Regions from separate parts of the Granulosicoccus sp. 3-233 genome, predicted to be linked through region 3. Evidence: predicted binding sites of a transcription regulator. Region 3 holds the regulator's gene; each other region holds the start of a gene.
What was found. Region 3 encodes sigma-54, which starts transcription at its own class of promoters, with help from an activator protein. Its sites were predicted from a motif close to TGGCANGNTNCNTGCTT; they were not measured.

Region 1 (10,900 bases), on a different contig from region 3:
GCAAGTGGATCCGTAAAGCCACGGCCGGCAGTGGCAAGTCGCTGACCCTGGAGCTGGGCGGGAATTCACCGTTCATCGTATTCGAAGATGCCGATCTGGATGCGGCCGTCGAGGGTGTCGTTGATGCCATCTGGTTCAATCAGGGACAGGTCTGCTGCGCTGGCTCACGGATTCTGGTGCAAGAGGGTGTCGCCGAGGATTTTCATGCCCGATTGCGGTTGCGCATGTCGCATCTGCGCCTGGGTCTGTCGCTGGACAAATGTATCGATATGGGCTCACTGGTGGCCCCGGTACAGTTGCAACGTGTCGAAGCCATGGTGCAGCAGGGTGTGGAGGCGGGAGCGACGCTGTTCCAGCCTGACATCGAGATACCGGCCGGTGGCAGTTTCTATCCGCCGACACTGCTCAGCAATGCCGACCCGACCTCATCCGTGGTATGTGAGGAAATCTTCGGTCCGGTGGTGGTGTCCATGACATTCCGCACTTTCGATGAAGCCATCGCGCTGGCCAATCACACGCGCTACGGTCTGGCTGCCAGTGTCTGGAGTGAATCCGTCAATCAGTCACTGGAAGTGGCTGCCGCACTGGAGGCGGGAATCGTCTGGATCAACACGACCAATGCAATGGACGCCAGCGTCGGCTTTGGCGGGCGCAAGGAAAGCGGTTTCGGCCGTGAGGGTGGGCGTGAAGGCTGCCTGGATTACCTGAAGCCCGATGTCTGGATGAAAGCGCCGAAACGTGTCGATCCTGAAGGCATGGCCATTGCCGCCAAGGGGGCATCGTTCGGCATGGACAGAACCGCGAAGCTGTTCATCGGTGGTCGGCAGGCGCGACCGGATGGAAACTACTCTCGAGCAGTGGTATCCCCGAAAGGTGAATGTCTGGGAGAGGTGGGCGAAGGCAACCGGAAGGATATCCGCAACGCGGTAGAGGCAGCGAGAGGGGCGGCCAGCTGGGCGAGCAAGACTGCCCACAACCGAGCTCAGATCCTGTACTACCTAGCGGAAAACCTGTCGATACGCGAGGCGGAGTTTGCCGTCCGTGTTCGAGACATGACCGGTGTGACGGTCAAGCAGGCGCAGGCTGAAGTGGAGGCCTGCATATCGAGGTTGTTCAGCTATGGCGCCTGGGCCGACAAGTTCGAAGGAGCCGTACACCTGCCGCCCATCAAGGGGGTGACGCTGGCGCTACCGGAAGCGCAGGGCGTGGTTGGTGTCGTCTGCCCGGCGGAAGCTCCCTTGCTGGGATTCATCAGCCTGGTCGCACCGTTGCTGGCGACGGGTAATCGTTGCGTTGTCGTTCCCAGCGAAGCGGCTCCCTTGTCCGCCACGGATTTCTATCAGGTACTGGAAACCTCGGACGTACCAGCCGGGGTGATCAACATTGTCACGGGCAATGCGCTGGAACTGGCGGATACCCTGAGCAAGCACAACGATGTGGATGCGCTGTGGGCCTTCGGTGGGCCGACCATGACCAGACTGGTCGAAGAACAGTCGGCAGGCAATCTGAAGAGAGTCTGGAGTGGATTCGACAGACAGATCGACTGGTTGGATCCTCGGGTAGGAGAAGGCCACGAGTTTCTGAACCGGGCAACGGATATCAAGAATATCTGGGTTCCCTACGGAGAATAGACAGCCGTGCAAGTGGCATTGAAGGCAGATATCAGCAAGAGGTGGGGCAATGCGTGAGCAAACGGGAGTATCCGTACTGGGGATCTTTGTCGCGGACACGGCCTACCAGGCCTCCCGCATGCCGAGCATCGGCGAAACGCTGACGGGAAGCGGCTTCTCGATGGGACCCGGTGGCAAGGGTTCGAACCAGGCTGTGGCCGCAGCTCGTGCTGGTGCCGTCACCCGCTTCATCAGCAAGCTTGGCGATGACACCTTCGGCAAGCTGGCACTGGATACCTATCGTGAAGTCGGTGTCATTCCCGAACTGGACATCATGGCGGATTTTCCGACTGGCGCAGCTTTCATTTTCGTCAATGACACCACGGGGGAGAATGCCATCATCGTCTACCCGGGGTCCGGTGGCACGATAACGGCGCAGGATGTCGAGCAACGGCGCAGTGTCATCGAATCATCGAAAGTCTTTGTCACGCAGCTCGAACAACCCGTTGAGGCCGCTGTGCGCGGTCTGGAAATCGCTCGCAATGCGGGTGTCACGACGTTGTTCAATCCGGCGCCTGCCGAGCCATTCCCCGAGCAGATGCTGACACTGTGCGATTTCATCATCCCCAATGAGACTGAAACAAGGGACATTGTCGGCTTCCCGGTCACCACGATCGATGAGGCCAGAGCCGCCGCAGTCGAGTTACGCAAGCGTGGAGCCGGGGGCGCCCTGATCACTCTGGGGGAGAAGGGGGTCTATGTGCTCACGGATGAAGTCGATGCGCATGTGCCCGCGATGTGCAATGCGCCAGTGATTGATACCAGTGGTGCCGGAGATGCATTTGTCGGTGGTTTCTCGGCGGCTCTGGCATCTGGAGAAGCGGTGCTGGAGGCGGTGCGCTTCGGTTGTGCTACTGCAGGAGTTTCCGTCACCCGGCGTGGTACTGCGCCATCGATGCCCGACCGGCAGGAGGTACAGACCTTGCTGGATCATGTTGCAGGTGCTGTCAGCTGATGACTCGCGAAGATCCCGTCAAGCATTTCTTCCTGTGGCCAGCCGTGCTGATCGTGCTGGTCATGGCCATTTTTCCGTTGATCTATTCGCTTGCGAACAGCTTCATGAGTCTGCGGCTGATTCCACCCAGACCAGCGCGTTTCGTCGGACTGGAAAACTATGCCGATCTGATGGTGGACGATCGTTTCTGGCAGGTGGTCAGCACCACAAGTTTCATTGCCTTTACCTCGGTGACCTTGCAGTTTGTCATCGGTTTTGCCATAGCGCTGTCGTTGGTCAAGCGTGTGCCGGGCGCCGATTTCTTCCGTGTCAGTTTCCTGTTGCCCATGCTGGTTGCACCGGTAGCGGTAGCGCTGGTTGCTCGACAGATACTGAACCCGACCATGGGACCGCTGAATCAGCTGACCAGCTTTTTCGGTTTTTCCAATCTGCCGTTCCTGACGGAAACCAAGTGGGCACTGGGATCACTGATCGTGGTGGAGATCTGGCAATGGACACCGCTGGTGATCCTGCTGCTGCTGGCCGGGCTGCAGAGTCTGCCGGAAGATGTCTATGAGGCAGCCGAGCTGGAGAACGCCAGCGCCTGGCAGCAATTCTGGGGTATTACCTTTCCATTGATGCTGCCCATGTCGGCAGCGGTCTATTTCATCCGGATCGTGGAGAGTTTCAAGATCATCGACACGGTCTTCGTCATGACCGGAGGTGGGCCTGGTGTATCCACCGAAACACTGACATTGTATGCCTACCAGGAAGGCTTCAAGAAATTCAATCTGGGGTATACCTCGGCTCTGTCGTTCATGTTTCTGGCGGTGGTTCTGATCATCAGTCTGGTGTATCTGGCGATACTCAAGCCCCATCTGGAGAAGTACAAATGAGCGTAAGGGACCTGAAGGGCAGCAAACGCTACTGGGTGCTGTTCGCCTGCCTCATCTGGCTGGTATTCACCCTGTTTCCACTCTACTGGGTGGCCATTACCTCGCTCAAATCTCCGGTTGATGTGGTTGGCGGGCCGACCTACATCCCCTTCGTCGATTTTCAGCCCACGCTCAAAGCCTGGAGGGAGCTGTTCAGTGGCGCGCGAGGAGGGTTCTTTTCAACGTTCTGGGCTTCCACCATCGTCGGTCTGTCGGCATCCGTGATTGCCACTCTGATCGGTAGCATGGCCGCCTATGCGCTGGTCCGGTTTCCGTTCAAGGTACGACTGGCCAGTGGCATCGGATTCTTCATCGTTGCCATGGGAGGCTATCTGCTGGGTAGAGAGGTCTTCGGGGTCAATCCTGCAATGGCTTCGATTGTGGCATTCTGTATCGCGCTGGCCTTGTCGATCTTTCTCAACCGTTTTGCGCTGCCAGGACCGGTTCTGGGCAATGACGACATCATTTTCTGGTTTGTCAGTCAGCGCCTGTTTCCACCAATCGTTGTCGCCTTTGCCCTGTTTCTGCTGTACACCGAAATGGGGAAGCTGGGTTTCAAGATGACGGATACCTATTTCGGGCTGACACTGGCCTACATCGCTTTCTCGCTGCCCATTGTGGTCTGGTTGATGCGCGATTTCATCGCCATCCTGCCGGTGGATGTGGAAGAGGCGGCATTGGTGGAGAACGTACCATCGTGGCGCATTTTCTTCGGCATCGTCCTGCCGATGGCGCGGCCCGGCCTGATAGCAACTTTCGTGATTACGCTGGCGTTCGTCTGGAACGAGTTTCTGTTTGCTCTCTTCCTGACCAACTCCAAGTGGCAAACCCTGCCAATTCTCGTTGCCGGGCAGAACAGCCAGCGCGGTGACGAGTGGTGGGCCATTTCGGCGGCCGCTCTGGTGGCCATCATCCCGATGGTCATCATTGCGGGACTACTCGGACGCCTGATGCGCTCCGGGTTGACTATCGGCGCAGTCAAATAAGACAAGCTTTACCCTGAGGAGAAAACCATGAAGAAAGTGTTGAAGCAGACGTCCCTGGCAGTTGCTGCCGTGTTGGCAGCTCCGGCTGTCTGGGCCGAGTGTTCGCCGGATTTTTCCGGTGTCGAGATCACGGCTACCACCCAGACAGGTCCCTATATTGCTTCGGCCCTGCAAAATGCAGCGAAAGGCTGGGAGGCTCAGACTTGTGGTACCGTCAAGGTGGTCGAGTTCCCATGGTCGGAGCTGTATCCGAAGATCGTCACCACGCTGGCATCGGGGGATGATGCATTCGACGTGATTGCCTTTGCCCCGGCCTGGGCACCGGATTTTACGCCCTATCTGTCGGAAATGCCGGCAAGTTACCAAGAGGGTGAAGACTGGCAGGACATCGCTCCCGTTTATCGCGAATCTCTGATGGTCTGGAACGGCAAGGTCCTGTCACAGACCATGGACGGCGACGTTCATACCTATACGTATCGTATCGACCTGTTCGAAGACGAGGCCAACAAGGCCAGGTTCAAGGAAAAGTACGGCTATGATCTGGCCATTCCCACAACCTGGACAGAGTATCTGGACATTGCTGAATATTTTCAGGACAACGTCGACGGTGTCTGGGGCACTGCCGAAGCCTTCCGCCGGGGTGGTCAGCAATTCTGGTTCCTGTTCAGCCATGCGGCTGCCTATACCAGTCACCCTGATCACCCGGGATCGATGTTCTTCGATCCTGACACCATGGATGCCCAGATCAACAATCCGGGCTGGGTGAAGGGCCTGGAAGAGTATATTCGTGCCTCTGAACTGGCTCCACCCAGCGCCCTGAATTTCTCCTTCGGAGAAGTCAATGCCGCATTTGCAGGCGGGCAGGTTGCCCAGTCCATCGGTTGGGGTGATACCGGCGTCATTGCTGCCGATCCCGAGCAATCCAAGGTGGCGGGTAATGTCGGTTCCGCGGTGCTTCCCAGTGCCAGGGAGGTCTATAACTACAAGACGGGTGAGTGGGACAAGTTCGATGAAGTGCTGAACACGCCTTTCATGGCATTCGGCGGTTGGCAGGCAGCCGTGCCCGAGATGTCCGGCAAGAAGGACGCAGCCTGGGACTTCATTTCGTACCTGTCCAGTCCTGAAGTATCCGGAGAGGCGACAGTGACTGGCGGTACAGGCGTCAACCCATACCGGATTTCTCACACCACCAACATGGAACGCTGGGCCAGCATTTTCTCCGAGCGCGAAGCAACGGAATATCTGGGCGCACAGCAGGCATCGGTCACGGCCGACAATGTTGCCTTGGACATGCGACTGCCAGCGTATTTTTCCTATACGGAAATTCTGGAGATCGAACTGTCAAAGGCCTTGTCCGGGGATGTCACTCCCCAGGAAGCGCTGGATACCGTTGCAGCGGGCTGGAACGAGCTGACGGATGATCTGGGTCGGGAAGAGCAACTGGCAGCCTATCGGGCTTCCATGGGACTCAACTGATCCGGATTCGTTTCCATCAAGTGAAGACTGCTCTTTCGGGGTCATGCCCGGAGGAGCAGTTCTGAGACTGGCGATAGCCGAGTACGGCTGAATGAACACGTAGAAATGGCCACAATAAACATCGAGAATGTCACCAAGTCGTTTGGCGAAGTGGAAGTGATTCCCGCGCTTGACCTGCAAGTCGCCGATGGCGAATTCGTCGTGCTGGTCGGACCATCAGGTTGCGGCAAGACCACGACGCTGCGAATGATTGCAGGGCTGGAAACCGCCACAAGCGGAACTGTCAGCATCGGTCCGCGAGATGTGACTCATCTACGACCGGGCTTGCGCAATTGCGCCATGGTCTTTCAGTCCTATGCGCTGTTTCCTCACATGACAGTCGGTGAGAACATCACTTATGGCATGAAGGTTCGTGGAGAGGGCAAGCGGAAAGCCGCTGCAGCGATGAAGGAGGCATCCCGCATTCTCAATCTGGACGAGTATCTGGATCGCAAGCCTGCCGAGTTATCGGGTGGGCAACGTCAGCGAGTGGCTATCGGCCGGGCGCTGGTTCGCGATCCGGACGTTTTTCTGTTCGACGAACCCCTGTCGAACCTGGATGCCAAATTGCGTATCGAGATGCGCACCGAAATCAAGCAATTGCATCGACGACTCAAGAGCACCATCGTGTACGTCACACACGATCAGGTAGAGGCGATGACCATGGCTGACCGGGTGGTAGTGATGCAGGGTGGCGTCATAGAGCAGGCCGCTGATCCCATCACGCTGTACGAACGACCACGAAATCTGTTTGTGGCATCGTTCATTGGTGCTCCCAGCATGAATATGCTGGCAGGACAGATTGCCATGGAAGATGAGCAGCCTGTGTTTGTCAGCAACAGCGGCTTCCGTGTTCCGGCACCTGCCCATCTGGCCAGCGTTGCCGGCGAAGCGATGGTTCTGGGTATTCGTCCTGAGCATACCGGTGAGGATTCAACCCTGGGACCTTGCATCAATGCGTCGGTTATCGAAATGGAACCTCTCGGCCCGCATACCCTGCTGATAGGAAAGGTGGGGGACGAGAGGTTCACCGCGCAGATGCCAGCCAGCAACAAGTCGCAACCGGACGACATCGTCGAGGTGTATCTGGATCGCAGCAAGATGCATTTCTTTCGTGCTTCAGATGGGCTGGCACTGCGCGAGTCGGACTAGACCAGCCGGGTTTCAGTCCACAGCCACCATCACATCGGATGCCTTGACGATGGCGTAGGCCGTTGCGCCTTCCGTGAGTCCAAGATCGGCCACCGCGGCATTGGTGATCATGGAAGTGATGACGGCGCCATTGCCGACATCAATGCGTACCGTGCTGTTGACAGCACCTTTTTCGATGGCGATGACAGTGCCCTTGAGTTGATTGCGTGCGCTGAGTTTCATGCCTGGTAACTCCGATAGATGCAAGAGAGAGTGAAAATTCCGGGCGAACTTTTAACATGCCAATGCCGACTCAGGCAAGATTTTGCTGGTTCCTGGGGCGCAAAGAGTGCGACAGCTCCCGTTGGCGTTACCTTGAGCCATTCAAGGCAAGGAGGAGCATTGGTGAGTGATTACCGGTGGTTTCCCGGCGATCGTGGAAAAAGGAAAAGAAAAGTCTGGACAAGCCAAACATCAGATGTTTGAATAAGGCATGTCTGAATTACTCTACTACGATCTGAAAGGTGCTTCGGGCGTTGCCCCCGGATTGGCGACGCAGATCTGTCGCGAGATCGGCCGACGAATCGTGGCAGGCTCTCCGTCTGCGGGCGAGCTGATCAGCGATGAGACCACATTCGCCGAACGCTTTGGCGTGAGCAAGTCCGTCATTCGTGAAGCCATCAAATTGCTGGTCGGCAAGGGATTGGTTGAGGTCAAACGTGGAAGTGGCACGCGAGTCAGGGATCGTTCCAACTGGATGTTGTTCGACGACGATGTACTTGCCTGGCATCAATCGGCCAAGCCAAGCCCGGACTTCCTGCGTCAGTTGATGGACATACGCCTGGTGATCGAACCCAAGGCTGCATCCTGGGCTGCCAGCGTTGGAACGCCGGATAGCCATGCCGCGATCGAAGCCGCTCAGCTGAGAATGGAGCAGGAAAAGCGCGCCGTAGAAGACTTCGTGATGGCTGATGCCTTTTTTCATCGGGCCATTCTGCATGCCGCGAATAACGAATTCCTGCGCTCGATGGAAGGTGTCATCTTTTCCGCCTTGCTGACGTCCATCCGGCTGACCAATGATGATCCTCGCAAGAACGAGGATTCCATCCCATTTCACCGAGAGGTATGCGATGCCATTCTTGCACGCGATGCCGCTCTGGCAGAACAGAAGATGTCGACCTTGCTGACAGATGCCCACCAGCGTATGACGCGGGCGGTAAGCGACTATGGCAATACCGATTGATTGAATGAAGGCCGGCATCGATCGGCCACAGCGGTGATGCTCTTGTGCCAGCCGCTCTCTGAGTAATGCCCGGACTCGACCGGTGGGTGAGCCCGGTCCACAAGCAACCCTGGATTTTCGGCCTGGGCCTCCCCGTGCCCGCAGGAAAGTACCTGGAGTTGTTACCACCAACACCGCGACGCAGTGTTGCGTCATCAATATCATGAGGAGCGAAACAGATGATTTTCAATGAATGCAGACGTGCTGTGAGTATCGCCATGGCCTCGCTGATGCTGGCCGGGGCAGGTGCAGCCAACGCTGAAGACATGGTGGCCCTGCTGCTGCCCGAGAACGTGAATCCGCGTTGGGAAAGCCAGGATGCCATGTTCTTCAAGGAATCCATGGCGAAGCTGTCACCTAGTGTCAGAGTTGAAGTATTCAACGCCAACAACGACACTACAGCGCAACAGCGTCAGGCCGAGCAGGCATTGACACAAGGTGCAAAAGTGCTGGTGGTCATTTCGATAGACGGAGAGAGTTCGGCAATCATTGCGGACAGTGCCGCCGAAGCAGGCGTGCCGACCATTGCCTATGATCGCCTGATAAACTCGGAAAACAACGCAGTCTGGATCCAGGCTGATCTGGTCGGTATGGGCTACGACCAGGCCATGCATGTCATCGACAACACGGAGGACGGAGACACACTTGTCATGTTGAAAGGCTCTCCAACCGACCCGGGTGCTCACGATATCTACAAGGGCCAGGTCAAGGCGCTGCAACCGTTGTACGACAGTGGCAAACGAGTGCTTGGCTATGAGAACTGGACACAGGGTTGGGATCCTGCCATAGCCCGTCGTTCGATGGATCAGGCCCTGACTCAACTGAACAACGAGGTACAGGGTGTCGTGTCATCCAATGACGGTAATGCCGGTGCAGCGATCGCATCCATGGAAGAGCAGGGAATGGCCGGAACTGTGCCGGTATCCGGACTTGATTGCACCGTGCAGGCACTACAGTTGATGTTGCTGGGCAAGCAGACCCAGTGCGGCTGGAGGCCTCTGTCCGAAATGGCGCACGCCGCCGCCGAAGTCACCATACGCATGCTTGAAGGTAAGGATTTCTCGGACCTGGCGACAGAGACCGTGACGGTCGGCATGGGGGCCGAGGTGCCGTTCGTGCCTGTCGGTTCCTATTCGGCGGTAGGTGAAGAAGGTGTTGGCTACGTGATCGAGCATGATTCCTCGGTCAGCAAGGAAATGGTCTGCGAAGGTGTTGCCGCAGAAACAGATTTCTGCGCGAGCTGAAATGAGTTCTACAGCAGCAGTGGTGGGGCATCAGTCCCCACCGGCTCACCTGCAGGTGACGGGAATCGGCAAGAGCTTTGGCGGTGTGGAAGCGCTGCGTGAAGTCGATTTCGAAGTAGCTCGGGGTGAGGTCATGGCCTTGGTCGGCGACAACGGTGCTGGCAAGTCCACCTTGATGAAGGTACTTGCCGGAGCCATTGCTGCTGATCAGGGCAGTTTCCGGATGGATGGCGAACCGGTGAGTGTCGCTACACCATTGGACGCGACTGCGCTGGGTATCCAGATTGTCTATCAGGATCTTGCGCTTTGCGAGAACCTGGATGTGTCAGCCAATCTGTCTCTGGGAGCGGAGCCCTTGAAACCGGGGTGGACGTTTCTGCCGAGGTTCCTGCGTCCAATCGATGAAATTGAGATGGAAGTCAAGGCGAAGGCTGCCATCGACAGACTGCAAGTGCGGACCTTGCGCTCAGTCAGGGCGAAGGTAGGAGGCCTGTCTGGTGGACAGCGACAGGCCATTGCCATAGCGCGAGCTGTGGGAGCGGAGAGTTCGGTGGTGCTGCTTGATGAACCAACCGCCGCTCTGGGTGTTGCACAGACCCGACAAGTACTGGATGTGGTCAAGCGTCTGCGCGATACCGGTCATGCGGTTGTCTACATTTCCCATAATCTGCGCGACATCTTCGAGGTGGCAGACCGAATTTGCGTACTCAGGCATGGCGCGAATGTCGCCACCTGGCGTACCTCGGACACCACGCCAGATGAAATCGTGGTGGCCATGACACGTGGTCTGGAGGAGGGGTCCGATGACGCGATCTGATTCAGGATTGTCTGTGGGGCAACGATTCAGACAATTACGTGAAACGCGGTTCGGCGCTTTCGTCCCTGTCATGCTGGCGCTGATTGCCATATGGATCTACTTCGGCATCGCGGAACCGGCCTTTCTGAGCCCTCGTAATTTCTATTTTCTGTTCATGCAGTCGGCCGTGGTGGGCACGCTGGCAGTAGGCATTACCCTGGTCCTGCTGTTGGGTGATATCGATCTGTCCGCAGCGGCGACCGCTGGTGTCTGTGCGGCCGTACTGGCGGTGCTGATCGTCATGGGCGTTCCGGGGCCGATTGCCTGTCTCGCGGCCATGCTCACCGGCATCGTTCTGGGCTTCGTGCAGGGGTGGCTTGTGGCTTATGTCGGTATTCCCTCATTTG
Region 2 (10,900 bases), on a different contig from region 3:
GCCGCCTATCGGATTCCAGGAACGAATGGGCTTGAGACTATCGATCTTGCTGACATAGACCACGGACAGGTTCTCCTGTACCGCCAGATACACGGTCTCCCCGGTCTCCCTGGACAAGTGCTGCATCTCGTCATTGGCGAGATCTCGCAGATTGAGATTTTCAATGGTATGGCGACCAATCTGCCATGTTTTCAAGGTCGCTGTGTAGCTCTTGTCCTCGCGATGCCGAACATAGCCGAGGTGCTTGAGTGTCTGCAACAGACGAAACACATTGGACTTGGTATAGCCCAACTCACGCGATATGTCAGTAACCCCCTTGCTTTCATCAGCGGTGGCCAGCAACTCGAGTATTGCCAGACCCTTCGACAAGGTCGAGTCGACCTTTGTCTCATTCTTCTCGTCAGCCATGCCACATCAAATGCTATTGCAAAGAGCATCGAATATACAGAAATCGACAGCCTGGCGACACAGTTCAGGTCAAGCTTGAGAATATCGGCGGCTCATGCACGGTGACAACCGGCAACGTCTCGTCGAATCGTCGCATCTGTACTTGTGTGGAATGTGCCGCAGGCCCCTGCGCCAGTGAGGAGGTACGCTCATCGTGGGTCAGTACGTTGGGATTACCGTGCCGATCACGGCTGTCCGGGGCATCATAGTCGGGATCGTGCCAAGCCCCTGTCCATAGAAAGATGCAGCCCTGCCGCACTTCATCGGTGACTCTGACGCCGGCCAGACAACGGCCACGGTCATTGTACAACTCCACCACATCGCCATCCTGCAACTGACGGCTTGCGGCATCCAACGGATGTACCAACACCGGCTCCCGTTGTCTGATCTTGTGCTGCTTGCTGTACGCTCCATTATCGAGCTGACTGTGCAAGCGAGTCGCGGGTTGACCGGACAGTAGAAACAAGGGAAATCGCTCATGCCCCGAACGTTGCTGATCTCTGGTTTCAAACCACGAGGCATGGCCGCGACAGTCAGACAATGCAAAACCCTCGATGGCATCGGAGTACAGCTCGATCTTGCCGCTGGGTGTTGGCAAGGGATTGAGCTCCGGATCAGCACGATAATCTGCCAGAAACACCTGATCGGGAGAGGGATCCGGAATGCGCAACATATCTCCTGCAATGAAAGTGTCCCAATCAGGCAGGGAAACACGCGCCTTTTGCGCCGTATCACGCGTCTGCTCCCATAGCAGCCGAAGCCACTGATCGGCATCACGGCCTTCGGAAAATGCAGTCAGACTGTCCAGACGTTCGGCCAGATCGCAATAGATGTCGTATTCGATCCGCGCCTGACCCGCAGGATCTGCATGCGCCGGCATGGGAATCAGCGCGTCGTCGGATTTGCCTGCGCCGAAATCACAGCGCTCCTGAGCAGCTGCCACAGGAAGCACGATATCAGCATGACGCGCCGTGGCGGTCCAGTTGAATTCATTGACGATAACCGTTTCCGGTTGCTGAAATGCCCGGTGCAGGCGATTCAAGTCCTGGTGATGATGAAACGGATTGCCGCCGGCCCACCAGACCATCTTGATGTTCGGAAAGGTTCGCAGTTGACCATCATAGGGGTATTGCTCACCGGGCTTGAGCAGCATCTCGCTGATCATCGCCACCGGAATGAACGCATCAACAGGGTTACGACCCTGCGGTAGAGTGGACCAGCGAAACAGCCTTTCTGTGTTACCGATATTGGCGTTGACGCCGTAGCCGATGGTGTAACCACCTCCGGGCAAACCGATCTGCCCCAGCATGGCAGCGAGTGTGACCGTCATCCACAACACCTGTTCGCCATGGTCGGTTCGCTGCACGCCGGCTGCCGTGCTGATCATGGTGCGCTTGCTGGCCATTTCGCGGGCCAGTTCCCGGATCTGTACTGCCTCCAGACCACTGATCCGCGCCGCCCATTCCGCTGACTTGACCTCGCCATCATCGTCGCCATTCAGGTAGCGCAGGAATTTCCCGAAACCGACCGTATAGCGCTCGATGAAGTCTGCATCGTGCAAGCCTTCCGAATACAGGGTGTGGGCCAGGCCCAGCATGATCGCTGTATCCGAACCCGGCCTGGGTGGCAGCCATTGTGCATCGAGCTCCTGCATGCAGTCGGTGCGCAAGGGACTGAGATTGACAAATCGGACCCCGGCCCTGGCACAGGCGATCAGATTTTCGGCCGCCCTGTGCCGGGATACTCCACCATCGCTGACCTGAGTATTACGCTCGGCCAGACCGCCAAACAGTACAACCAGACGGGAATGTGCCGCGATGACGGTCCAGCGCGTGGACTGTGCCACATGCTGCCGATAGGGACCGACGATGTACGGCATCATGACCAGAGCTGCATTATAGCTGTAGTTTCCCTCAGAACGTACAAAGCCACCCTGAGTATTCAGGAAACGTTTCAACTGACTCTGGGCATGATGAAACCGACCGGCACTGGACCACCCATAGGAGCCTGCAAAGATGGCTTCATTGCCGTGCTCACGCCGTACTCGCGTCAATTCACTCGCAATCAGGTCAAGAGCCTGATCCCAGCCCACTTCGACGAAACGATCCCTGCCGCGTTCCACTGTGGTATCACCAGGCCCATTCTCCAGCCAGCCTTGCCTGACGGCAGGACGCAACACCCGTGCTCGCCCATTGAGACTACCGGCAATGTTGTCGTTGATCCGCGACCCCTTCGGATCCTCTGGATGTGACTCCACGGAGCGTACTCGTCCGTTCTCGACCGTAACGATGCCGGCCCCCCAGTGGCTGGCGGTCAGCCTTCCTGTTATTGGCTTCATCTGTTTATGTTCTGATATATGAAACGCATATTCCAAATATTGACACAATATACGAACAATGTCATCCTCGACATGAACCCAGACAACGGAAATTCCCGTGCCGGAAAACACATCATGCATTGCCAACACACTGGTGCAGGCTGGTCGGCCCGAGCATCGTCAAGGCCGTCAGGTGAACCTGCCCATCGAGCTGGGTTCAACCGTGGTCTTCGATACCATCGAAGCCTTCGAACAGGCCCGCGACCACCGCTACGAAACCGGCGTGAACTACTACGGACGCTATGGCAATACGGCCAGCTTCGAACTCGAACGGATGCTGGCAACACTGGAGCACGCTGCCGGTGTGACTCTCACCTCCTCCGGCGTGGCAGCCATTTCCCTCTCCTTGCTGGCCTTGCTCAAACCCGGTGATCATTTACTGGTTGCCGATCATGTCTATGGCAATACCCGAGCATTCTGCGATTCGGTATTGGCGAGAATGAACGTGAGCGTCGAGTATTTCGATCCGATGACCGGTGCCGGTATCAGGAAACTGCTTCGTCCCGAGACTGCCGTCATCATGTTTGAAGCGCCAGGCTCAGGCACCTTCGAATTTCCGGACATTGCGGGCATTGCCAGGGTGGCACGTCAGGCTGGGGTATCCACGGTGCTCGATGGCACCTGGGCTGGCCCGGTCTTCTGCCAGCCACTGGATCTGGGCGTGGACGTCCTGGTGTATTCCGCATCGAAATACATCAGCGGACATTCCGATTGCATGATGGGCGTCATCGCTTCAGCGGATGCAGACATGCACGGAACACTGCGACGTACCGTCATGGCCATCGGTGACAAGACGGGATCGCAAGAGGTCTTCCTGGCGTCAAGAGGTTTGCGGACATTGAAGATGCGTATGCTGGTTGCCCAGCAAGCCGGGCTCGAGATGGCTCGGTGGCTGAACCAGCAGGATCAGGTCAAACGCGTACTCCACCCGGCCTTGCCAGACTCTCCGGGTCACAGATTCTGGAAACGCGATTGCACTGGCGCAGCCGGCCTGTTCGGCGTGATATTCCACCCTTGCAGCGACACCCAGGTCAACAATTTCGTCAACGCTCTGGAGCACTTTGCCATCGGCGTCAGCTGGGGCGGATTCGAAAGCCTTGTCTTGCCAGTCAAGCCGGTGAGATCAGCCAGAGCCTGGGATGAAGCCGGACAGCTGGTTCGTTTCAACATCGGCTTTGAAGATACCGAAAGCCTGAAGGCGGATCTGCAGAGCGCGTTACCACTATTGAACTCTCAAACTGACACTGCAACACAGGAAGTCGACACATATGTTGAACAGGATTGACCACTTTGCCGTTGGCACCGATTCACTGGAAAACGGCATGCTCGCCATGAAAGAGGCACTGGGTGTACAACTCAGCCCGGGGGGCAAGCATGACCTGATGGGCACACACAATTGCGTCATGCAGTCGGGTGATGAGAGCTTCTTCGAGTTGATAGCCGTTGATCCGCAAGCGTCATCTCCCGACAGACCACGCTGGTTTACTCTGGACGACCCGGCGACCACCGCTCGCCTGGCACAGCGCCCGCGTGCCCTGTGCTGGGTGGTCAACACGAACAACCTGGACGGGATCGTCGCAGCCTCTCCGATTGACCTGGGAGACATCATCACGTTCACACGAGGCGATCGCTCCTGGCGACTCACCGTGCCGCCGGATGGGCACTTGCCGGAACAGGGCGTATTTCCCGCTTTCATCGAGTGGTCACCCGGTCCGCACCCGAGCACAGGACAAGCCGATCTGGGTGTTCGACTTCTCGAGGTAAGCCTGAGTCACCCGGACTTCGAGAACATCAACAAGGTACTTGATACACTGCAGGTGTCTCATCTGGCCCGGGCGACCGAGGGCGATATCGGATTGGCTTTCAAACTGCAGACTCCCACCGGTGTCGTCATCATCGACTAGACAGTAATCAGTGCGGTGGCGTCGCCATGCCAACGCGACGTTCCGCACTGACCGGGATGTAGGTTCAACGCTGCGCAACCGCCATTCGCTTGCTCAGATACTCTCCATACTGGCCGAGAGAGAAGATGAACAGCCAGTAGATGGTCGCAACGAAAGCATACACTTCCATGTAATACGGCGACCACTCACCCGTTCCGAATGCCGCATTGGCCGAAGCCAGCACATCGAAAAATCCGATGATTATCACGATGGCGGTTTCCTTGAAGGTGATCACGACCATGTTGATGGTTGATGGCAGCGCTTGTCGGAAGACTTGAGGCAGCATGATGCTGAAAAGTATTGTCCAGTAGCCCAGACCCAGGGCCTTGCCCGCTTCAAACTGACCCTTCGGTATCGCCTGAAACCCTCCCCGAAACACTTCCGCCTGGTAGCAGGCAAAGAACAGGGCGAAGGCGAATATCACTCTCCAAATCTTGTCGCCCTGCAGCCAGTCGGGAAGCAGCAGCGGAAAGACCACCGCTGCGGTGAACAATGTGGTCAACAGCGGCAGGGAACGAATGAAATCGATGAGCAGGGATGACAACAGGCGCACCATCGGCATGTCGGATCGTCGCATCAGCGCCAGTCCGAGACCCATCGGCATTCCCAGTAATACAACACTGGAAAACAGGAACAAGGTCAGTGCCAGCCCACCCCACTGGTCAGTCGTGACCGTTGGTAAACCGAGCAGGCTGCCGTGCATCAGGAGATAGTAGGCAGCGAAGCCGGAAATCCACAGAGTGACCAGCCGAGTGGTTTTCCAGGACCAGGGGATGCATGACAAGACAACGGTTGCGATGATGACAAGGCAGGCGAGCGCAGACCGCCAGTGTTCCTCGTAGGGGTACAGGCCGAAGAATATGAGCCTGTGTCGCGCATCGATGACCGACCAGCAGGCTCCCGCAGTCTCGCCGCAGGCCTCGACACTCTCCTTTTTCCATACCGCGTTGAAGACAGCCCAATCCAGGCTCAACCAGAGCACATGAGCAAGAGCGCCGAAGACCAGTAGCGACAGGAGCGCATCGCCTGGAGTGGCAAATGCCCGTTTCTTCAAACTCGCAACATGCCTTTGCATCCGATATCACCTCCGCTTGATGATGTGATGGGTTATCAGTGGGATTTCAGCGCTATATGCTGATTCAGCCAATTGACGAACTGCGCCAGACTGAAGTTGACCAATAGAAACCCTCCCATGAGGATCGCGATCAGTTCCAGGGTTTGCCCTGACTGAGTGATGGAGGTGGACACCAGCATGAACAGGTCACTGAACCCGATAGCCACACCGATGGTGGTCGCCTTCATGATGAAGATCCACTGATTGCCCAGAGGCGGAACAATGCTTCGCAAGGCAATCGGCATCTTGATGTCCGACAGGATGACCCTCTGACTGAGTCCCAAAGCCTTGCCCGCTTCAACCAGAGACCCCGGCACTCGCTCCAGACCACCGCGAACCACCTCGGCGATGTAGGCCGAGCCGTACAACACTATGGCCACGATCATCGCGACCAGCTCCACCGAAATGGTCAGTCCCCCACGAAATCGCAGCCCCTTGAGCTCGGGTAACGATATGAAGGTGTCGCCTTCCGGGGTTGTGAGAATACTGGCGATAACGAACAAGAATATCGTGCTCGACACCCAGATCATGATGCCACGTAATATCGCCATCTTTCTGTTCAACAACACAAAGCCCAATGCCAGGGACACCCCCGCGAGGCTGATTGTCAACCAGACCGGAATATTGAGTGTCGGCAGCAGCAAGCCGCGATTGGACAGAAACACAGCATCCATGACCGTATAGGCCCCTCGAGGCCCCGGAAGATGAATCAGAACCGAGTACCAGAAAACCAGTTGCAGTATGAGCGGGATATTGCGGAAAACCTGTACATACAGGGTAGCCAGCACCTGAAATCCCAATCGACGGGAGCTGCGCAAACTGCCTATGGCGAATCCAATGACAGTGGAAAGAAGAATACTGATGAACCCGACAAACAGCGTGTTCATGAATCCGATTGAAAGAGTTCGCGCATAGCTGTCATCGATGGAACGAGGAATCAGCGAGAACGAATACGCCCAACCCGTTGCCCGATCCAGAAAGGCGAAGCCGCTGGTAATTCCCAGAGCTTCAAGATTGCCTCGGGCATTGCCCAGTGCCGACCAGACGAGAACCAGAGTGCCGACAAGCAACAGTCCCTGAATCAGGAGACTACGCTGCCGAACACGCGAAAACATTGATTTTTTCATGGCAATCAAAGCCTCCTGTGGGTCGGGCTACCCGAATCGGTAGCCCTGCCGAATCGACGTCTCTAGTCCAGTACCGGTGCGTAAAGCACACCGCCATGACTCCAAAGATTGTTCAGACCACGATCAAGTTTGTAGGGAGAGCCTTCACCCAGGTTTCGATCGTAGATCTCGGCAAAGTTGCCAACCGCTGCAATCATCTCCTTCGCCCAGGTCTCCCGGAGTCCGAGTCGTTCACCGATGCCCGGCGTACTGCCCAGCAAACGGCCAACCGTGGGGCTTGGCGGTGCCGCAGCCATTTCCTCGACGTTGGCCTGTGTGACCCCATACTCCTCCGCCAGCAGCAGCGCTGCAAGGGTCCAGTTGGTCATGTCCACGAAAGCTTCATCGCCCTGTCGCATCGCCGCAGCAATGGGCTCACTCGACAGTTGATCACTGAGAATGATGTGCGCATCGGGATCATCGATCTCGGTTGCACGAAGCACTGCGAGGTTCGGGCCCCAACCGGCGAACGCATCGCAGCGATTGGCCAGGTAGGCGGCGCGCAACTCGGCCGCCTTTTCATAAGACACCATCTCATGTTCAACCCCGAGCGTCTGCAGATAGTCAGCGGTAATACGCTCGATGGTGGTTCCAGCCTCGACACAGATGGTGCCACCGTCCAGACCGCTGGCATCGGTGACACCCAGATCCCCGTGCGCCATCAGCTGAGTGCCACCAAAGAAATACGGCAGACTGAATTGCAGGCCCAGCTCGGTGTCACGCCCCATTGTCCAGCCAGTTGCCTTGATGATGATATCCACATCACCCGACTGCAAGGCCGGAAAACGTTGCGCCCAGCTCAAGGGGACAATCTGCGCCTTGTCAGGGTCTCCCAGTATGGCTGTGGTCATCGCACGACAGATGTCGATATCAAGACCCTTCCATTCGTTCTTGTCGTTGACCTCGACAAAGCCGAAATAGCTCCCGTTGTGACCAGAGCACAACATGGTTCCTCGATCCTGAATCTTCTGCACGGTTGGACCTGGTTCGGCAGCGTTCGCAAACAGGGGGAGCGCCAGAGCAAGCGCGGTAAGGCCGGTCAGTTTCATAAACATAGTGTCCTCATCAGTTGTTCCGTTATATGGCACGCAAGTGCTGACATATAGAATGACAGTTTTTCCAAACGGATGTCAACACTGATTCACGGATCACGCAGATGCGCGCGCGCCGGTATACATCCGGCGAACTGCAATGCACGCCAGACATGCACTATTTTTATGCATACGAAGAAAAGTCAGTGCCATGCGAAAACACGACCGCAAACGGTCCGAGCACGGTTGGATGTCTATTGGTGCAGTACGCACCGGATTCGACGCATGGCGCTTGATGCCTGACCTGTCGACAGGATTCCCGAGGTGGGTAATCGGTAGCTACCGAAATATCGTGCGCACCATGAAAGGGCACTCCGATCATCACCACGGTCCAGTCACGTGGTGGTACAGTCCTTCGGCCATGGAATCATGCTGCCTACGACGCGTGGAGCCGCCACGAGCATCGGGTTGTCTGCTCAAGAGAACCAGAACCGTACTATCCGTTGATTGCTCTGCCGGCAGCGCCATTGCCGGGAAGCTTCGTTACTCGTTGTAAAGAATGCCGGGATTCGTGGCAAGCGATGAAACGAGGTCTTTCACTATTACTTACTGCCTACTTCAATTTGTACTACTGCCTGTTGCCTGTCCTTTGTTGCTTGTAGAGAAAGACCCTGCCACCCCCAAACAGAACAGCTACTGCCAGAAGGCAGTAGCTGTCGATGAAGTCTCAGTCGCTCGGTTGCAGTTTCGCCTTGCCGAAGACAGAGGGATTCTGCCAAGCCTCATCCGTGCCGATCGGAGCCCACCATCCCCACTTCACATCACGATCACCACCATCGTTATCGGTATTGACCGCAACCTCCAGGCCGAAGGTGTCGCCCGGTACAAGACCGATGGACGAGAGCTTGACTCGAATCTCATAGAGTTGCTGATAGACCGAGCTTGCATTGTTCTCGTGACGATAACTGGTCACGTGTTCCGTCTCCATGCCAGCTGCCGAATAGTAGCCATCGATGGTTGGATCTGCCACATCGTCGCGGAACCGGAACAATCGCTGGAAGTCGTCATCGCCGAAGGCTTCTGCCTGGTCGTAACCGACGTCGAAATACAATTCCACGGAGTCATCATCCCACATGTCGACGGAATCGTTGAACCAGTCATCCAGCTCTTCGTCACCAATGGTGATCTTCACGTACAGATACTCACCATCATGCATCATCTCGAAGTAGTTGCTGGAGTAGCTGTATTGTCCATAGCGCCCCGTATTGTCAACCTGCAGATTTCCCAGTCTCAGGCTGTAACCGTAAGTATCATTGTCTACGGCCTTGCCCCATTCGTCGTAGTACTGATTGTTCTGGTAGCCGGTTTCCCAACGACCATCGACGTTGATGCTGGCATTGTCGACATAGGGCACGATGATCTGCGAGCCCTCTCTGTAGTCATGGATACCGTCGTTGTTGTCGTCGGGGTCGGCGTTATCACCAATTCCGTCGCCATCAGCGTCCGCTGATTCGTAGTAGTCGTTCGGGAACAGATCTATCGGATCCGGCACCCCGTCGTAATCCGAGTCTTCCTGATCGTCTTCTATGCCATTTCCATCGGCATCCGTGTCCATGTTGTCACCGATGCCGTCTGCATCCGTATCCCGCGTTTCGCTGGCGTCAGTCGGAAAGGCATCGTTTTCATCCGGCACACCATCATTGTCGTCGTCACGATCCGAGCGATTGCCAATGCCATCGTTATCCGTATCCTCGAACTCCTGGCCGTTGAACGGAAACGCATCGAACTCATCGGCAACACCATCGTTGTCATCATCACGATCACTGTCGTCCGGCAGGCCATCGGCGTCGAAATCCAGACTGAGACTGGTGGGCGACGTGCCACGCTCGATCTCCACGATATTGTCTACGCCATCACCGTCCTGATCGAAGGCATAGCTGAACAACTGTTCGGGCAAACTGATCGTGCTGCCTTCGTCCCCCAACCACGCAGTGGTGTCGGCTGCCGCCAGCAACAGATCGTCCTCTGCACGGCGAACCCCGACATACACCTGCAACTGCTGATCTCCGGGCAGACCGAGGGTCGACTCGAAGGTGCCGTCAAGTTCTTCCATGTTCTGCCCCGTTCCACCGGCCGTCACGGTTGCAGTGAGTGCGACACCGATCTGCTTCAGCCGCTCGGGAATCGAGAAAGACACATCGAGCGGCCGCAGATTCGAATCGTCATCCAGTGGCAGAAACCCCGGATCAGCGCCATTGCCGCCAGAATCCGATGATCCGCCACAGGCCACCAGTGAGGCCACCGAGAGCGAAATGGCGGTTGCCAGAAGAGTCCTGGAAAAAGGCTTGCCTTGATACCGATATGATGTCGCTGATGCGTTCATTGAATTTCCATGGCGGATTGCCGCCTGATGACTGTTGTCACAGTATGCGGTGAACGCTTGCTTGCATTCTGGCAACAATCACCTCGCCGAGTGCGTAATATTCACACTTGCGGCATCAGTCCAGTGTCTGTTAGCCAATACCCTGCAATAGCATCATTGACGACGGCACACAGCGATACTCAACGACGCTTCTTGATGGCCATGTGCTGCTTGACCATCTTGCCGAAGGCCTTGTCCTGCTGTCGCTGTTCTGCCAGAGTTGCCGAGTTCCTGGCGTCTTCCCGAGCCAGCTTCTCGTAATTTCTCAGTCGTCGTTCATCCAGCTGACCACTGCTGATTGCCAGCCGAACCGCACAGCCGGGCTCGTCGTGATGCCGGCAATTGGAAAACCGACATTGCAGCGACAAGGCTTCGATATCCTCGAAGACGTCCCTTACCG
Region 3 (10,900 bases):
CAAACGAGCCAGGGCCGGCTTTGCAGGGGTGTCTTTCATTGCCAGGACGTCAACTGTGCTCATGGGCGTTCGGAATCTCCTTGTCGGTGCCAGGCCCGTGCTTGTGCGGGGCTCAGGCAATGTAATCTGTAGTCACTCGGATTCCCTGTGTCACACAATATATAGTGTGCTGAAGCGTGTCCATACGCAACATGTAGTGCTTGTAATGCCCGCTGTCAATCTGTCGGCAGCACGTTGCCGGATACATCAGTGCGGGGGCGGCGCAGTGTATCGCCGCTGTGCAGCCCGGTCAACGTCGAAAACCACTATATCTGGGGTTGCCCGGGATTCACGCCACTACATCTTGTGGTTGAGCGGCGAATTTTGGGGACAAAGCGGTTGACAAGCTGTGGACAACTCCCGGGAACCCGCATGACACCGTCAAAATATGCAATATAGTTCAATTCATGCCAGTGATTCATGGGCATTGACGGAATACCGTCAGCTAACCTGCTGCTGACGGAATGCCAGCTGTTGCAGGTTACGCGCAGCTCGCGAAACCGTCGATTCACGGATCGATTGCGCCAATGAAATGGCGCTCAACGCTCTCGTCTGTTGGCTGCATCACAGTGCATGGAACAACGCAGGCGGAAGCGTGAAACGCCACACGAACTCTTGTCAAGACAGTGGCGGAGAGGCTTCCGGCAGATTATCTTTCCTGCCAACACCGGTACGACAACGGTATCCCCACAACGAGATCGGGCAACAGCCTGACACGGGAGCAGAACATGAGACATTCGAATCAGACTTCAGCCGGCCGAGCCACTCATCGCGCCTTCACTCGTATCGTCAAGGAGTCCCGCTGGGTCCACCGCTCGCAGCTGCAAATCGGCATGTACGTCAACGAACTGGATCGCCCCTGGACGGATACCAGTTTCATGTTCCAGGGCTTCGAGATCGACTCCCCGGAAACCCTGGAAAAGGTTCGCGAGTCCTGTGAGTACGCCTTCGTCCAGACAGAGAAGCTGGCCCGGGTGTCCTGGGTTGGTACCCGACGTCATGTGTCGGTGGTTCGCGATCACTGAGGGCGCTCAGGCCGACAGGGCAGGCGGGCTTGCAGCGGAAGATTCTCGATGCATAGGGCCAGTCCTGTCGCCCGCCGCATGATCAAGGGTGATTGGCGCTCGAATGCGCCAGATGCCCGAGCCTACAGTATCAGCGTCGCCAGCCCCAGAAAGGCCACCAGTCCGACCACGTCGGTGACCGTGGTCAGGGCAACACCACCGGCCAGCGCCGGGTCGATACCGAGCCGGCGCATCAGCATCGGCAGCATGGCCCCGGCATAGGCTGCCGTTACCAGGTTCACGACCAGTGCGGCACCGATGATCATGCCGATCTGCCGGTCGCCGAACCACAGCCACACCAGTCCGGCAATGATCAGTGCCCACAACACCCCGTTGAGCAGGCCGATGGCGACCTCGCGCGTCAGCAGGTCTCGCAGATTGCTCTTGTTGATCTGGTTGAGCGCCTGGCCGCGAATGACCAGGGTCAGCGTCTGGCTGCCGGCGATACCGCCCATGCTCGGCACCACACTCATCAACACCGCCAGGGTGACGATGCGCTCCAGGGTGCCTTCGAACTGGGCGATGACCCAGGAGGCCAGCAGTGCCGTCAGCAGGTTCACGCCCAGCCACAGCGCGCGCTTGCGGGTACTGCGAAAGATCGGCGCGAAGATATCGTCTTCCTGATTCAGACCTGCCATGCTCAGTACGGTCTGCTCGGCCTCTTCACGAATGACGTCAACCACGTCATCGATCGTGACACGACCGATGAGTCGGTTGTTGTCATCCACCACCGGTGCCGAGACCAGATCGAAATCCTCGAACACCCGGGCGACTTCACGCTGGGTGGTCAGTACGTGCAGGGGTTCGATCTTGCGCAGCGAGATATCGCTGACCAGGGTGTCACTGCTGTTGGTCAGCAACAGTCGCAGTGACAGCTCACCCAGGTAACGGCCATAGCGGTCGGTCACCCAGAGTCGGTCTGTCTGGCGCGGCATGGACCCACGACGCCGCAGATAGCGCAGCACCACATCCAGGGTCACATCACCGCGCACCGTGATCACGTCCAGGTTCATCAGGCCGCCGGCGCTGTCCTCCGGGTAGGCCAGTACCTGGTCGAGGCGCTCACGATCCTGACGGCCCATGCCGGCCAGCATCTCGGAGGTGAGCTGTTCGGGCAGCGACTGGACAAAGTCGGCCAGATCGTCAAGATCCAGCTGCTCGGTCGCCGCCACCAGCTCGTCCATGTCCATGTCGCGAACCAGGCTCTCGCGAACCTCATCGCCCACTTCCATGAGGATTTCACCTTCCAGCTCGGGATCGATGACATCCCACAGCAGGCGACGACGTACCGGTGGCAGTGATTCCAGGGCATCGGCGATCTCGGCCGGGTGCATGGCCAGCATGATCTTGCGAGCGGCCGAGACGGAGCCTTCGCTGATGTTTTCAGCCAGCGTGCTGGACTGCTGCTGCTGTTCGACTTCAGGTTCCATCAGTGGCTGTCCTGTCCGATCGGGTCCGGATGGTGTCTGGGGAGCAAGAATACGTCATGCTCAGTTGCTGGGGGCGGAGGCGTTTATCTTGTCGAGCTGGGCGAGCATCTCTTCGCTGCTGCGGGCTGCCAGCAGCGTGCTGACCTGTTTCTTCAGCGTTGCCCGCCGGCAGGTGATGAGATTCTTCTTGGTTTCCAGAATCAGGTTTGGTGGCATGCTGAATTCGGTCAGTCCCAATCCCAGCAACAGGCGCACATAGCGGGCATCTCCCGCCATTTCGCCGCACATGGCAACCGGAATGCCCGCCTTCTGACCCGCATCGATGGTGTTCTTGATCAGCGACAAGACCGCCGGGTGCATGGGATCGTACAGGTAGTCCACCTGGTCATCGATACGGTCGATGGCCAGCGTGTACTGGATCAGGTCATTGGTACCGATTGACAGGAAGTCCAGCTGGCGGGCAAATTGTTCGGCAGCTATGGCCGCTGCCGGTACCTCGATCATGCCGCCGACCAGCATGTTCTCGTCGAACTCGATGTTCTCGTCGCGCAGTGATTGCTTCACCTGACTGACCATTTCCAGGCACTGGGCAACCTCGGCCACATTCGTCAGCATGGGCAGCAGCATGTGGATGGGACCGCGCGCAGAGGCTCGCAGAATGGCGCGCAACTGCGGCAGGAACAACGAGGTGTCACTCAGGCACAGACGGATGCCTCGCAGACCCATGGCCGGATTGTGCGCCTGCGGCCGCGTCCGGCTGGCCATCTGCCCATCCACCTGCTTGTCTGCACCGAGGTCGGCGGTGCGGATGGTCAGAGTCTCGCCCTTGAGTGCGCGCAGCACCTTGGTGTAGACCTTGAAATGCTCCTGCTCGGTCGGCACCGTCTCACGGTTCATGTACAGGAATTCGGTACGGTAGAGGCCGACGCCCTTGGCGCTGACCCGTTTCAGTGCCTTCAGATCCTCTTCGATCTCGATATTGGCCATCAGCTTGAGCTGGACGCCATCGGCCGTCACGGCTTCGGTATCGATGAGCTTGGCCAGCTCGCGCTGGCGCAGTCGGGTTTCCTTCTGCTGGCGCCTGAAGTCGCTCAGCATCTCCTCGGTGGGTTCGGCCAGTACCATGCCCAGGCGACCATCCAGGGTGATCACTTCACCCGGCTTGATATACCGGCGGATATTGCTGACACCAACGATGGCGGGAATGCCCAGACTTCGGGCCAGGATGGCGGTATGCGACAACTGGCCACCGGTCTCGGTGACGAATCCTGCCACGCCGTGGTGCTGCATGCTGACGGTATCGGCCGGTGTCAGGTCGTCGGCCACGATGATCTGGCCTTTCCATTGTTCGGAGGCGACCACATTCTCGGCGCCATCGTCCAGGGCGCGCAGCACCGAATCGATGACGTGATTGACATCGTCGATGCGAGTGGCCAGGTAGCTGTCATCCATCGAGCCGAATGCCTTGATCAGCTCCTCGCGCTGCTGTTGCAGGGCGGCCTCGGCGTTGATCATCTCGCCCTTGATGATTTCCACGGGGCGCTGTGACAGCACGGCGTCATCGAGCATCAGAATGTGGGTTTCGATGAACGAGCTGACATCGCTCGGCGCATCCTTGGGGATATTGTCGCGGGCCATGAGCAGTTGCGCCCGCGCGTCCTTGACAGCGCGCTTGAAGCGCCGCACTTCTGCCGGAATGCCTTTCTTCAGCAGCGTGCGAGAAGTGACATCGATCTGATTGCGTCGCAGCAGATAGGCGTTGCCGATGGCAATACCGCGGGAGACGCCAATGCCGCTGAACATCAGACTCATGGCTACTCCTCTTCGTCGAACCGGCGGTTGATCAGATCGACAACGGCGGCCAGTGCATCTTCCTCGTCTTCCCCGTCGGCGGACACGGTGACCTTCGAGCCCATGCTGGCAGCCAGCATCATGACGCCCATGATGCTCTTGCTGTTGACACGCTGGCCATCCTTCTCGATATCGATACTGGCAGCAAAGGATGACGAGAGCTTGACAAGCTTGGCTGCTGCGCGTGCGTGCAGGCCCAGTTTGTTGATGATTTCGAGTTCTTGCTGGATCATAGTTCTCGATGTCGTCTGGAGACGTTGTCGCGCGCCTCGGCGAAATGGTCGGCAAGTCGATCGATCAGATAGACCGACCGATGGCGACCGCCGGTACAACCTACCGAGACGGTCAGATAGGCGCGATTCTCTGCTTCGAACAGCGGCAGCCAGCGTTGCAGAAAATCCCGGATGTGCTCGAACATGGCTTCGACGTCCGGCTGGTCCTGCAGGAAGCGGATGATCGGTTTCTCGCGTCCGGTGAATCGTCGCAGTTCCGGCTCCCAGTGCGGATTGGGCAGGCAGCGTACGTCGAACATGAAGTCGGTGCTGGCCGGGGTGCCGTGCTTGAAGCCGAAAGACTGGAAGATCAGTGCAAGACCGACCTGGGTCTTGCCCAGCACATAGGTGCGGATGATGTCGCGCAGTTCATGCAGGTTCAGTGCAGAGGTATCCACGACCAGTTCGGCGTCGGCCTTGACCGGATCCAGCAGGCGCGCCTCTTCGTCGATGGCACTGATCAGCGGCAGGTCCTGACTGCTGAGTGGATGCTTGCGGCGGGTTTCGGAAAAGCGCGTCACCAGGCGGGTGCGGTCGGTGTCCAGAAACAGCACCTCGACCTGCATGTCCTTGCGGGCCCGCAGCTCGGTCAACAGTCTCAGCAGATTGTCTGCCGAGGCGCGTTCGCTGCGCATGTCGATGCCGATGGCCAGCTTGGCATACAGCTGCGAGCCGCTGGCCAGCAGTTTGTCGATGAATTCGGACAGCAGGTAGGAGGGCAGATTGTCGATGCAGTAGAAGCCTTCGTCTTCCAGGGTGTGCAGAGCCACACTCTTGCCGGATCCTGACAGACCAGTGACTATGGTCAGGCGTGTCATGGTTCAGTTCTCCGTATCGGTACTGACGTCGGTGCCCGACTTGGGGCGTGGGCTGGGACGGCGCTTGCTCTGATGGGCGGCGATTGCCAGCGCTCGTTCCTGTTTGCTGACCAGATCCCTGGAGGCGCTGTAACCGCCGGCGCGCAATATCTGGTCGCGTATCGCGGCTTCGACCAGCACGGCCATGTTGCGTCCGGGAGCTACCGGTATCGTGCGTTTGGGTACCTTGACGCCCAGGACGACGCGAGTGCCGGACGGCTCGCTGATGCGATCACCGGCAATGGCCGCCAGATCCTTGTTGAAATCCTCGCCACTGACCGGCTTCAGGTGCACGATACAGCGCAGGATCTTGCGCGAGCGCGTATGTGCATCCCCGTACATCAGGGCGATGTTGAGCACACCGAGACCGCGTACTTCCAGAAAATCCTGCAGCAGGGGCGGGCACTGGCATTCGAGCGTCCCGGGCGCTATGCGGGTGAACTCCGGGGCGTCGTCCGCCACCAGGATGTGACCTCGACTGATCAGCTCCAGAGCCAGTTCGCTCTTGCCGACACTGGCATCCCCGGTGATCAGTACCCCGGTACCATGCACATCCATCATCACCCCGTGAATGATCTCGCGTTCGGCCAGCAGTTGAGTCAGCAGAAAGCGCATGCGGCTGTGCAACTGGCTGTAGTCTGCCGCCGAGCTCAGCAGGGCGATGTTCTCGCGTTCAGCCAGTTCGATGATGCTTTCGGGCGCCTGCAGCGAGTTGGAGACCACGATCACGTCGCAGGTGTTGGGCAGGGAATACTCGAAACGGCTGGCGTCGAGCACCGAGGCCTCGCTGAACAGGCGGACTTCGGCAGCGCCCAGCAACTGGATACGGTTGGGGCTGTTGAAATTGAGTGGGCCGAGCAGGCGAGGGCGGTCTACCGGGCCGGCGTCACGCGTCAGCATGCGCGAATGGGCGGCATGTCCGGCGGTCCAGGTCAGATCCAGATCCTTGTTCAGTGCCTGTACCGCCTCGCCAACGGTCAGCTGCCGGTAAGACATCAGGTGGAGACGGGCTGCAGGGACGTCAGGTGTTCGTAGAGTGCGTCTGGATCGTCGAAACCGCGCAGCGTGTCACGCAGTTCGGCGTCACTGAAACGTCGCGCCATCTGCGCCAGGATCTGCAGGTGTTCATCATTGCAATGTTCGGGAACCAGCAGACCGAACACGAGATCGACGGGTTGACCATCGACCGATTCGTAGTCGACGCCTTTTTCCAGCGTCACGAAGGCCGCAATGGGCTCCTCGATACTGGCCAGACGGCTGTGGGGCAGGCCGACACCGTGTCCCAGTCCGGTACTGCCCAGTCGTTCGCGGCTGATCAGCGCGTCCAGTATCTGCATGTCGCTGAGGGTATCCGCCGACTCCGCGGCCTTGTCGCTCTGTTTGCGTGACTTCCTGACCTTGCGGGGGCTGCTCTTTTCCTCGCCGCCTTCGGCGTCGTCGTCATTGACATCGTCTGTGGCATTTCTTGCCCGGAGAGACTCGCCCAGCAGTTCGGCCAGCGTCTGCAATGTGCGTTTCTTGCTCTGAATGCTGCAATGACAGCGTATGCGCTCGGGATCGAGCAGATCGGATAAATCCATGGGTGTAGAAGATTTGGCCACACTTTCAATGCTCGAAGACCCTGCCGATGATGTCGGACAGAGTCTTCGAGGGCTGCGAAAGCGCTATTGTGCGCTCTCGCTGTCAGGATTAAAAGTGTCAGGCCACTATTCGGGAACAGGGTCGCCTGTGCGGCGGTGCGCCTTGAGCTTTTCCTTGTGCCGGATCAGTTGACGATCCAGTTTGTCTGTCAGCAGATCGATGGCCGCGTACATGTCGGGCTCGGTGGTGTCTGCATACAGCTGCGTACCGGAAACCTTGATGGTTGCCTCGGCCTTCTGGCGTGATTTTTCTTCCACGGTAAGAATCACGTGGACTCCGAAAACGTTGTCGGAGTGTCTCTGGAGGCGTTCCATCTTGTCAGTCACATAGTTTCGCATCGAAGCGGTAACGTCGACGTGGTGACCGGTTACGGTTAAGTTCATGGGCATCTCCTGATGTTCAACAAAAGGTTCAACGATGAAGAGCGAGGGTCCGCGAAGGACCTCGCGGCAAGTAGGGACACATTGCGCGTCCCATATCTGTTCTATGGTCGATGGGGGGCAGACCCAATAGCTGGCCACGCTCTGTTGCGAATGTTTCTTCGCAGAGGGCTTGAGGCCATGTCAGGGTGTGCTTTTTCTGCATAAATCGTTTCAGTTCAATCGCTTGCGTTAGTTCGATGGCGGAATGGCCATGGATTCACGATACTTGGCAACGGTGCGTCGCGCAACCTGTATTCCTTCCTCGACTAACGTACTGGCTATCTTGCTGTCGGAAAGTGGCTTCGTGCAATCCTCGGCGGCTATGAATTTCTTGATCATGGCGCGAATGGCCGTGGCCGAGCATTCACCGCCATTGGCTGTGGATACATGGCTGGAGAAGAAGTACTTGAACTCGAAAATGCCGCGCGGGGTATGGATGTACTTGTGCGTGGTGACTCGCGAGATGGTGGATTCGTGCAGGCTCAGTTGCTCGGCGATGTCGCGCAGCACCAGCGGCTTCATGGCTTCATCGCCATATTCCAGAAAGCTGCGCTGGCGTTCGACGATGGCCGTGGCGACGCGTAACAGGGTTTCGTTGCGGCTCTGCAGGCTCTTGATGAACCAGCGAGCCTCCTGCAGATGGTTGCGCATGAAGTTGTTGTCTTCGCTCTTGTCGGCACGTTTGACCATGCCGGCATACAGGGCATTGATGCCCAGCCGGGGAGCGATGTCGGGGTTCAGCTCGACGCGCCAGACGCCCTTGATCTTCTTCACGAACACATCCGGCACGATGTACTGGTCATGATCATTCACCAGCTGCCGACCCGGGCGCGGGTTCAGACTGCGGATCAGTGTGATGGCTTCCTGCAGCACGTCGTCGTTGATCTTGAACAGACGACGCAGACGGGCGAAATCGTGGGCGGCGAGCAGGTCGAGGTGATCCTTGACGATGCCCATGGCGAGGGTGCGCAGCTCGGATACGGGTAGCTGGCTGAGCTGGATGCCCATGCATTCGCTGGCGTCACGAGCCGCACAGCCGGGTGGGTCCAGGTGCTGAACCAGATGCAGTACGGTCTCGAATTCGTCGAGTACATACATTTGGTCGACATCGGTGATGTCGCGGTTCAGACCGTCGAGCAGGACCTCGACGTCATCGATCAGGTAACCGTTGTTGTCCACGGCATCGATGATGGTTTCGGCAATTTCCTGATCCCGTTCGGACAGCGGGGCGAAGCGTATCTGTTCGTTCAGATGATCCTGAATGCTGGCCACGCCGGCGTTGTGAAACTCGGTGAAATCGCGGGATTCACCATCGCTGCCGGACGTGCCACTGCTGGAAGGCACCGCGGAATCGTAGATATCATCCCAGGCGCTGTCCACCGGAAGGTCTTCTGGCAGAACATCATCGGAGCTCTGCATGTTCTCGCCCACCAGCTCGGTTTCACCGGCAGCCTGCTTCTGTTCGGCGGCCGCGGTTTCCGCCTCACGGTTGGCTTCGCGTGTCTCGCGTGATTCATTGGCGAGATCCGCTTCACGGGGTTCGGAGCCTTCGTCTTCCTGCATCTCCAGCATGGGATTGCTTTCCAGAGCCGTCTGGATTTCCGTCTGCAGTTCGAGCGTGGACAGTTGTAACAGTTTGATTGCCTGCTGCAATTGAGGAGTCATGGCCAGGGACTGGCCCATCTTTATTTGCAGTGACTGTTTCATCGAATACGCGTCCGGTAAAAGGTGTCTGTAGTGAAAAACTACCAGCTGGATAGCAATTAACGCAATTTTCCCGCCGGTTGCGATACCGGCAGGGAAAACTTAAATGACAAATTGGTAATGTTTCATTTTCAAGACGTATTCTGCTGTTATTACAGGTAGATAGCGGCGGCGCACCACCTCAACTGATGGAAAAGCGGCATGAGTCATGACAACCGGCTGCGGTGTTGTGAAGCCAATCGCGCTCAGATCTGGAAGTTGTCACCCAGATACACCGATCGCACTTCCCGGTTTGCCAGCACGGTGTCCGGCGTGCCTTCGGCGATCAGCTTGCCGTGGCTGAGAATGTACGCTCGATCGCAGATGCCCAGTGTTTCGCGCACATTGTGATCCGTGATCAGCACGCCGATATTGCGTTCCTTCAGGTGGGTGATGATGCGCTGGATGTCGAGAATGGAAATGGGATCAACACCGGCAAACGGTTCATCGAGCAGAATGAAACCGGGGTCGGCAGACAGGGCCCGGGCTATTTCGACGCGGCGTCGTTCACCACCGGAAAGGCTGATGCCGAGGCTGTCCCTGATATGCGATATCTGCAGTTCCTCGAGCAGGGCTTCGAGCCGGTCATGGCGGGTTTCACGGTTCAGCTCCGGACGGGTTTCCAGAATGGCCATGATGTTCTGCGAGACGGTCAGTTGCCGGAACACGGAGGCTTCCTGCGGCAGATAACCGACACCCTTGCGGGCCCGGGCATGCATCGGAAAACGCGTGATGTCCTCGCCATCGAGCATGATCTGTCCCTGGTCAGGTCTGACCAGGCCCACCACCATGTAGAAGCAGGTGGTCTTGCCCGCGCCGTTGGGGCCCAGCAGACCGACCACATCGCCACTGTTCACGGACAGGGAGACGCCCTCGAGAATGCGGCGTTTCTTGTAGGCCTTGTGCAGGTCTCTGGCTTCGAGGGTCCGGAGGGCGGGAGGCTTGTCGAGCGCGTCTTGCCGGGTCACTGATCAGCGCCTGTGGGTGGTTGGATCTGGATGCTCACACGGCCTTCACTGGGGCCGCCTTCGGCACTGACTTTCTGGGTTCTGGCATTGAAGGTGATGCGTTCACTGACCAGTTCCTGACGCGGTTGGCTCAGAGTGGCCGTGCCTTCGAGAATCAGCGTGCCTGCCAGCGCATCATAGGTAATCTTCTGCGCCTCGCCGCTCATCAGCTCACCAGCCTCGTTCTGTTGCTCGAAACGGATCGGCGAGCCGGTGCCGGTGATGGCACTCAATGCGTTGTTTTTCAGTTCTATGGCAATCCGGTCGGCGGCAATGCGCATGGTGCCCTGGCTGATCTCGACATTACCGGTGAGAATCTGTGTGCCGGCCTTCTCATCGAACTCGGACTTGTCGGCGCGCACATCGATGGGCTGTTCCAGGTCGGATTCGCGCGCAAGACTCGGTGTCGCCTGCCACAGCGTGCCCAACAGCAGGCACATGGCCACTGCCTGCTGCCAGTGCTTGCCCGACTGGCGGCGCTTGTCGGATTGATTGTCAGTGTTCACGGGCCCGGTACCTCGTAGCGTCCGATGACGTCGGAAAGCAGGGTGAGCTTACCCTGATCAATGGCGGA

Region 1: the regulator sigma-54 is predicted to act here: its motif matches at 7,460-7,476, upstream of ACUNV4_RS15210 (TOBE domain-containing protein).
Region 2: the regulator sigma-54 is predicted to act here: its motif matches at 8,274-8,290, upstream of ACUNV4_RS05775 (amino acid ABC transporter substrate-binding protein).

What each region holds. Positions count from the first base shown of each region.
Region 1 covers NZ_JBQYLE010000005.1:240,967-251,866, reverse strand. The annotation lists gene ACUNV4_RS15240 (aldehyde dehydrogenase family protein) at 1-1,631, shown strand, start outside; gene ACUNV4_RS15235 (ribokinase) at 1,681-2,625, shown strand; gene ACUNV4_RS15230 (carbohydrate ABC transporter permease) at 2,625-3,500, shown strand; gene ACUNV4_RS15225 (carbohydrate ABC transporter permease) at 3,497-4,525, shown strand; gene ACUNV4_RS15220 (extracellular solute-binding protein) at 4,553-6,001, shown strand; gene ACUNV4_RS15215 (ABC transporter ATP-binding protein) at 6,107-7,192, shown strand; gene ACUNV4_RS15210 (TOBE domain-containing protein) at 7,205-7,414, opposite strand; gene ACUNV4_RS15205 (FadR/GntR family transcriptional regulator) at 7,665-8,414, shown strand; gene ACUNV4_RS15200 (ABC transporter substrate-binding protein) at 8,633-9,697, shown strand; gene ACUNV4_RS15195 (ATP-binding cassette domain-containing protein) at 9,699-10,514, shown strand; gene ACUNV4_RS15190 (sugar ABC transporter permease) at 10,501-10,900, shown strand, end outside.
Region 2 covers NZ_JBQYLE010000002.1:173,432-184,331, reverse strand. The annotation lists gene ACUNV4_RS05805 (IclR family transcriptional regulator) at 1-408, opposite strand, end outside; gene ACUNV4_RS05800 (molybdopterin-dependent oxidoreductase) at 473-2,785, opposite strand; gene metC (cystathionine beta-lyase) at 2,883-4,109, shown strand; gene ACUNV4_RS05790 (VOC family protein) at 4,093-4,728, shown strand; gene ACUNV4_RS05785 (amino acid ABC transporter permease) at 4,793-5,842, opposite strand; gene ACUNV4_RS05780 (ABC transporter permease subunit) at 5,878-7,008, opposite strand; gene ACUNV4_RS05775 (amino acid ABC transporter substrate-binding protein) at 7,071-8,102, opposite strand; gene ACUNV4_RS05770 (sugar-binding protein) at 8,806-10,461, opposite strand; gene rsgA (ribosome small subunit-dependent GTPase A) at 10,641-10,900, opposite strand, start outside.
Region 3 covers NZ_JBQYLE010000001.1:160,831-171,730, forward strand. The annotation lists gene ACUNV4_RS00730 (adenosylcobalamin-dependent ribonucleoside-diphosphate reductase) at 1-63, opposite strand, end outside; gene ACUNV4_RS00735 (DUF3391 domain-containing protein) at 768-1,064, shown strand; gene mgtE (magnesium transporter) at 1,187-2,533, opposite strand; gene ptsP (phosphoenolpyruvate--protein phosphotransferase) at 2,594-4,345, opposite strand; gene ACUNV4_RS00750 (HPr family phosphocarrier protein) at 4,348-4,617, opposite strand; gene rapZ (RNase adapter RapZ) at 4,614-5,474, opposite strand; gene hprK (HPr(Ser) kinase/phosphatase) at 5,478-6,509, opposite strand; gene ACUNV4_RS00765 (PTS sugar transporter subunit IIA) at 6,509-7,093, opposite strand; gene hpf (ribosome hibernation-promoting factor, HPF/YfiA family) at 7,220-7,537, opposite strand; gene ACUNV4_RS00775 (RNA polymerase factor sigma-54) at 7,766-9,283, opposite strand; gene lptB (LPS export ABC transporter ATP-binding protein) at 9,526-10,287, opposite strand; gene lptA (lipopolysaccharide transport periplasmic protein LptA) at 10,284-10,832, opposite strand; gene lptC (LPS export ABC transporter periplasmic protein LptC) at 10,829-10,900, opposite strand, start outside.